2 regions of the Sphaerotilus microaerophilus genome follow, and region 2 is predicted to be linked to the other one. Evidence: riboswitches for the same ligand, from Rfam matches in the RefSeq annotation. Region 2 holds a riboswitch; the other holds the start of a gene.
The links. Region 2 has a riboswitch for S-adenosylhomocysteine ahead of ahcY (adenosylhomocysteinase). Riboswitches for the same ligand answer to the same signal wherever they lie in the genome.
Positions count from the first base shown of each region.

Region 1: it holds a riboswitch for S-adenosylhomocysteine, as region 2 does, so the genes downstream of both, metH (methionine synthase) here and ahcY (adenosylhomocysteinase) in region 2, are expected to answer to the same signal.

Region 1 covers NZ_AP025730.1:5,566,387-5,569,792, forward strand. The annotation lists gene NGK70_RS24055 (homocysteine S-methyltransferase family protein) at 1-683, shown strand, start outside; gene NGK70_RS24060 (OmpA family protein) at 661-1,257, opposite strand; S-adenosyl-L-homocysteine riboswitch at 1,371-1,482, shown strand; gene metH (methionine synthase) at 1,546-3,406, shown strand, end outside.
Region 2 covers NZ_AP025730.1:566,193-569,598, reverse strand. The annotation lists gene NGK70_RS02615 (HAD-IIB family hydrolase) at 1-322, opposite strand, end outside; gene ppk2 (polyphosphate kinase 2) at 491-1,675, shown strand; S-adenosyl-L-homocysteine riboswitch at 1,790-1,881, shown strand; gene ahcY (adenosylhomocysteinase) at 2,004-3,406, shown strand, end outside.

The DNA of each region.
Region 1 (3,406 bases), 1.0 Mb from region 2:
ACAAGCCGCGCTTCGTCGCCGGCGCCCTCGGCCCGACGCCGCGTACCGCCAGCATCAGCCCGGACGTGAACGACCCGGGGGCGCGCAACACGAGCTTCGACGAACTCAAGGCCGCCTACCTCGAACAGGCCCGGGGGCTGCTGGATGGCGGTGCCGACCTGTTCCTGATCGAAACCATCTTCGACACGCTCAACGCCAAGGCAGCGATCTTCGCGGTCGACGAGCTGATGGAGGAAACCGGCGAGCGCCTGCCGGTGATCATCTCCGGCACCGTCACCGACGCCTCGGGCCGCATCCTGTCAGGCCAGACGGTGGGCGCCTTCTGGCACAGCGTGCGGCACGCCCGGCCGCTGGCCATCGGCCTGAACTGCGCGCTGGGCGCCACGCTGATGCGCCCGTACATCGAGGAGCTGTCGAAGATCGCCGGTGACACCGCGGTCTCCTGCTACCCCAACGCCGGCCTGCCCAACCCGATGAGCGACACCGGCTTCGACGAGACGCCCGAGGTCACCGGCCGGCTGGTGGAGGAGTTCGCCCGCGACGGCTTCCTCAACATCGCCGGTGGCTGCTGCGGCACCACGCCGGACCACATCCGCGCGATCGCCGAGCGCGTGGGCCGTTACCGCCCGCGCTGCGTGCACACGCAGGCCTTGCAGACCTTCACCGGGCTGCTCGCCGCCTGAGTTCCACCAGCGTGATCTCGGTCAGCCCCATGGCGTGACGCTGCGGGGCCGTGAAGCGCTTGACCGCCACGCCCTTGAGCACCAGGTAGTCGCGCACCGCCGCGGCGCGGTCGGGGCCGATCCAGCCCGAGCCGCCGGCATCGATCGGGCCAGCCACGCGCACCGTCCAGTTCCCCTCACGGCGCAACGGCTCGACCAGCCGGTCCAGCACCGCCGCCAGCGCCGGCCTGACCGCGGCCCGACCGGGCTCAAAGCCGTGCGGCTGCGGCACGCTGATGCGCAGGAAGTCCGCCGCCGCGGTTTCGCCCATTTCCAGCTGCAGCGGGGTGCCGGCAAACTCGCGCGCCAGGCGACTGCGCAGACCATCCAGGCCGGGCTGGTCAGGGGCCGGCTCGGGCAGGGAGCCTGGCTTCGGCGGCGGGATGGCGGGCGTCGCCCCACCGCCTGACTTGGGCCCGCCGCCTGCGCAGCCACCCAGCAGCGCGGTGAGCGTCGCGCCGGTGGCCGCGGCGCCCCAGATCAGGCAGCGGCGCCGCGCTGCACCCGCCATGTGGTCATCGGTTGTTCGTGACATATTCACGGCCTATTGTCCCGTGCACGCTTCAGGTGCACAAGGCCGACCGGCCTGTCGACAGGGTCACAGCGCCAGCGCTGCAGCGAGCCAGGAGGGCCCATTACAATGCGCGCCTTCCCGAGGGGCGTTGCAACAGGGGGTGGCCAGGCCACCCGCTGCCAGGCTCGGGGCGGTGGGCCAGTCCGGCATCCGGAGCAGACCACCCTGCAACGACGCTCACCCTTGCCCGCCATGGGCATCACGGGTGGGCCGTGGTGTCGCGTGGCTGGCCCGAGTTGCAGCCCGGCCATGAACACCTCCCCCACCGCGTCCCCCTCCTCCCCCGCCGCCAGCGTGCCCCCGATGCGGCTGTCCGGCCTGGAACCGGTGTCGATCGGCGACGGATCGTTGTTCGTCAACGTCGGCGAGCGCACCAACGTCACCGGCAGCCGGGTGTTCGCCAGGATGATCCTGGCCGGCGAATACGAGAAGGCCCTGGCCGTGGCGCGCCAGCAGGTCGAGAACGGCGCCCAGGTCATCGACATCAACATGGACGAGGCCATGCTCGACAGTCAGGCGGCGATGGTGCGCTTCCTGAACCTGATCGCCGGCGAGCCCGAGATCGCGCGCGTGCCGATCATGATCGACTCGTCCAAGTGGGAGGTGATCGAGGCGGGCCTGAAGTGCATCCAGGGCAAGGGCATCGTCAACTCGATCTCGCTCAAGGAAGGCGAGGCCGAGTTCAAGCGCCAGGCCAAGCTGGTCCGGCGCTATGGCGCCGCCGCCGTGGTGATGGCCTTCGACGAGGCCGGCCAGGCCGACACCTTCCAGCGCAAGATCGACATCTGCGCACGGGCCTACAAGATCCTTGTGGACGAGGTCGACTTCCCGCCCGAAGACATCATCTTCGACCCGAACATCTTCGCCATCGCCACCGGCATCGAGGAGCACGACAACTACGCGGTCGACTTCATCAACGCCACGCGCTGGATCAAGCAGCACCTGCCGGGCGCGAAGGTCTCGGGCGGCGTGTCGAACGTGTCGTTCAGCTTCCGCGGCAACGAGCCGGTGCGCGAGGCCATCCACACCGTCTTCCTGTACCACGCCATCCAGGCGGGCATGGACATGGGCATCGTCAACGCCGGCATGGTGGGCGTCTATGACGACCTGGAGCCGGTGCTGCGCGAGCGCGTCGAGGACGTGGTGCTGAACAGGACGCCGTCCTACAAGGCCGGCGAGCCGCAACTCTCTGCGGGCGAGCGCCTGATCGAGATCGCCGAATCGGCCAAGGGCGCGGCCAAGGACGACAGCGCCAAGCTGGCCTGGCGCGGCACGGCCGAGGCACCCGTGAGCGTCGAGGACCGCCTGAGCCACGCGCTGGTGCACGGCATCACCGACTTCATCGAGCTCGACACCGAAGAAGCCTGGCAGGCGATTGCTGCCAAGGGCGGCCGCCCGCTGCACGTCATCGAAGGCCCGCTGATGGCGGGCATGAACATCGTCGGCGACCGCTTCGGTGCCGGCAAGATGTTCCTGCCCCAGGTGGTGAAGTCCGCCCGCGTCATGAAGCAGGCCGTGGCGCACCTGCTGCCCTACATCGAAGCCGAGAAGAAGGCGCTGGCTGACGCGGGCGGCGACGTGAAGCCCAAGGGCAAGATCGTCATCGCCACCGTGAAGGGCGACGTACACGACATCGGCAAGAACATCGTCACGGTGGTCCTGCAGTGCAACAACTTCGAGGTCGTCAACATGGGCGTGATGGTCCCGTGCCAGGACATCCTGAAGAAGGCCAAGGAAGAAGGCGCGGACATCATCGGCCTGTCGGGCCTGATCACGCCGAGCCTGGAAGAGATGCAGCACGTTGCTGCCGAAATGCAGCGCGACGAGTACTTCCGCAGCAAGGGCACGCCGCTGCTGATCGGTGGGGCCACGTGTTCACGCGTGCACACCGCTGTCAAGATCGCGCCGAACTACACGGGGCCGGTGGTCTACGTGCCCGACGCCAGCCGCTCGGTGGGCGTGTGCTCGGACCTGCTGAGTGATGAACGCGCCGCCAGGTACATCGCCGAGCTGAACGCCGACTACGAGCGCGTGCGCGAGCAGCACGCCAACAAGAAGGTCACGCCGCTGGTCACGCTGGCCCAGGCGCGCGCCAACAAGACGCCCGTCG
Region 2 (3,406 bases):
AGCGCGCCGCACGCTCGGGTGGCTCGACAGTGAACTCGCGCAGCACGCCGCCGCCCTGCGTGCGCTGCAGCAGCACGCCGCCGTTCTCGGCCACCACGGCGCGCACCGGCCAGTCGGTCACACAGGGCTCGCTCCAGCCGGCCGGGCGGCCGGTGGTGGCGATCACCGGCACGCCCGCCTCGCTCAGGCGGTGCAGCGCCGCCAGCGCCGCCGGTTCGATCGCCCCTTCGCAGGTCAGCGTGTCGTCGATGTCGGTGAGCACGCCGCGCAGGCCACGCAGTGCCTCGTCGCGGGCATGGGCCCAGGGCTGGAAGCGAGGCATCGCGGCAGGCACGGACAGCGGAGCAGGCATTGATGAAAGTGTCGCACGCATGGACGACACCAGCCGCGACGCCGCCGCGTCCCGGTTGCGGCTTGACTTCAGTCAAGGGCAGCGCCCGGGAGCAGGTCCACCATGGACGGTTTCATCCTGCCGTCACAACCGCGCACCATGGCCAAGGACAACCCCACCGCAACGCCCTCGCCCGCACCGGCCAAGCCCAAGGCCTCGTCCCGCCGGTCGGCCCCCCGCCGCGCCAGGACCGTCGCCGCTGGCGACACGCCACCCTCGCTCGCCCCGGCGGCGCTGGAGGAGAACCGCGTCGAACGCGCCCTGGAGCGTGCCCACGCAGTGCAGGAGATGGCCCTGTCCGACGCGCTCGGGGCCGCCCATGCCAACGACCCGGCCCAGCTGGTCGGCGCCGTGACCCCGCTGCTCGAAGGAGCCTCGCCCGACGACCTGAAGGCCCTGCGCCGGCTGCTGGCCCAGCAGGTCGCGCGCCATGCCGACCGCAGCCCCGACGCGGACATCGCGCTCGCCCCTGGCTGGCGCGAGGGCGGCTACCCGTACAAGAACCTGCTGTCGCGGCGCAGCTACGAGCACCAGAAGTACCGCCTGCAGGTCGAGCTGCTCAAGCTGCAGGCCTGGGTGAAGGAGACCGGCGCGCGCGTCGTCATCCTGTTCGAGGGCCGCGACGCCGCCGGGAAGGGCGGCACCATCAAGCGCTTCATGGAGCACCTCAACCCGCGTGGCGCGCGTGTGGTGGCGCTGGAGAAGCCCAGCGAGGTCGAGCGCGGCCAGTGGTACTTCCAGCGCTACATCGAGCACCTGCCCACGCGCGGCGAGATCGTCATGTTCGACCGCAGCTGGTACAACCGCGCCGGCGTCGAGCGGGTGATGGGCTTCTGCAGCGAGCACGAGTACGACGAGTTCCTGCGCCAGTGCCCGGAGTTCGAGCGCCAGCTGGTTCGCTCGGGCATCCACCTGTTCAAGTTCTGGTTCTCGGTCAGCCGCGACCAGCAGCGCCGCCGCTTCAAGGAGCGCAAGCTGCACCCGCTCAAGCAGTGGAAGCTCAGCCCGGTGGACTTGGCCAGCCTGGACAAGTGGGACGACTACACCCGCGCCAAGGAGGCCATGTTCCTGCACACCGACACCTCGGATGCGCCCTGGACGGTGATCAAGTCGGACTGCAAGAAGCGCGCGCGCCTGAACGCCATGCGCTACCTGCTGCATCGCCTGCCGTATGGCAAGAAGGACCTGCCGGCCATCGGCTCGGTGGATCCGCTCATCGTCGGCCGCCCGGCCCTGGTGTCCAGCGCCTACGACGACCAGCTGGCACAGACCCCGTCGAGCTGAACCGTCCCGCGTGAAGGCCGGCGGGCGGGCGAATTGCACGCTGCCGCCAGGGCTTGGCTACCGCACGCCCCCGAACCCGGGGGCGGCGTGGCTAGAATCGCGCCCTGTTTTCCATGTTCCGAGGAGCGTTGCAAGGCCGGAGGTGATGCTTCACCCTCGGACCCCAGGCTCGGAACCCTTCCCCAAGGCAACGGCGCTCACCCGCTCGCACTCCCGGCGAGTCCCCAGGGTGAGTGGCATCCAGCCAGCCGGCGCTTGCGTCCGGCGGGCACAGCCTCTCCCCCTGATTCGACTCGGCCGGCGCGGCGGACTCAACCGGAGTTACGCAATGAACGCTGTGGTCAAGCCCCTGAACGATCAGGATTACATCGTCGCCGATCTGTCGCTGGCCGACTGGGGTCGCAAGGAACTGAACATCGCCGAGAGCGAGATGCCCGCGCTGATGGCCATCCGCCGCGAATTTGCCGCGACACAGCCGCTCAAGGGCGCGCGCATCACCGGCTCCCTGCACATGACCATCCAGACCGGCGTGCTGGTCGAGACGCTGCAGGCCCTGGGCGCCGAGGTGCGCTGGGCCTCCTGCAACATCTTCTCGACGCAGGACCACGCCGCCGCGGCGCTGGTGGCCGCCGGCACCCCGGTGTTCGCCTACAAGGGCGAGACCCTGGTGGACTACTGGGACTACACCCACCGCATCTTCGACTTCGGCCCGGCCGGCAGCGACGGTGAAGGCCCGAACATGATCCTGGACGACGGCGGCGACGCGACGCTGCTGATGCACCTGGGCAAGAAGGCCGAGAAGGACCTGTCGGTGCTGGACAAGCCGGGCAGCGAGGAAGAGCGCATCCTGTTTGCCGCCATCAAGGCCAAGCTGGCCGTGGACGGCAGCTGGTACAGCCGCAAGAGCGCCCAGATCCTGGGCGTGACGGAAGAGACCACCACCGGCGTGCATCGCCTGAACGAGATGAGCGCCAAGGGCCAGCTCATGTTCCGCGCCATCAACGTCAACGACTCCGTCACCAAGAGCAAGTTCGACAACCTCTACGGCTGCCGCGAGTCGCTGGTGGACGGCATCAAGCGCGCCACCGACGTGATGATCGCCGGCAAGATCGCCGTCGTGGCCGGCTATGGCGACGTGGGCAAGGGCAGCGCCCAGGCCCTGCGCGCGCTGAGCGCCCAGGTGTGGGTGACCGAGATCGACCCCATCAACGCCCTGCAGGCCGCGATGGAAGGCTACCGCGTGGTGACGATGGACTGGGCCGCCGACAAGGCCGACATCTTCGTGACCACCACCGGCAACCGCGACGTGATCACCTACGAGCACATGGCGGCGATGAAGAACAACGCCATCGTCTGCAACATCGGCCACTTCGACAACGAGATCCAGGTCGCGAAGCTGGAAGAGCACTGCCAGTGGGAGGAGATCAAGCCGCAGGTCGACCACGTGATCTTCAAGGACGGCAAGCGCATCATCCTGCTGGCCAAGGGCCGCCTGGTGAACCTGGGTTGCGGCACCGGCCACCCCAGCTACGTGATGAGCTCCAGCTTTGCCAACCAGACGCTGGCACAGATCGAGCTGTACGCGCACTGCGACGGCTACGACGTGGGCAAGGTCTACGTGCTGCCCAAGCACCTGGACGAGAAGGTGGCCCGCCTGCAGCTGACCACGCTGAACGCCCAGCTGACCACGCTGACCGACGAGCAGGCCGCCTACATCGGCGTGCCGGTGCA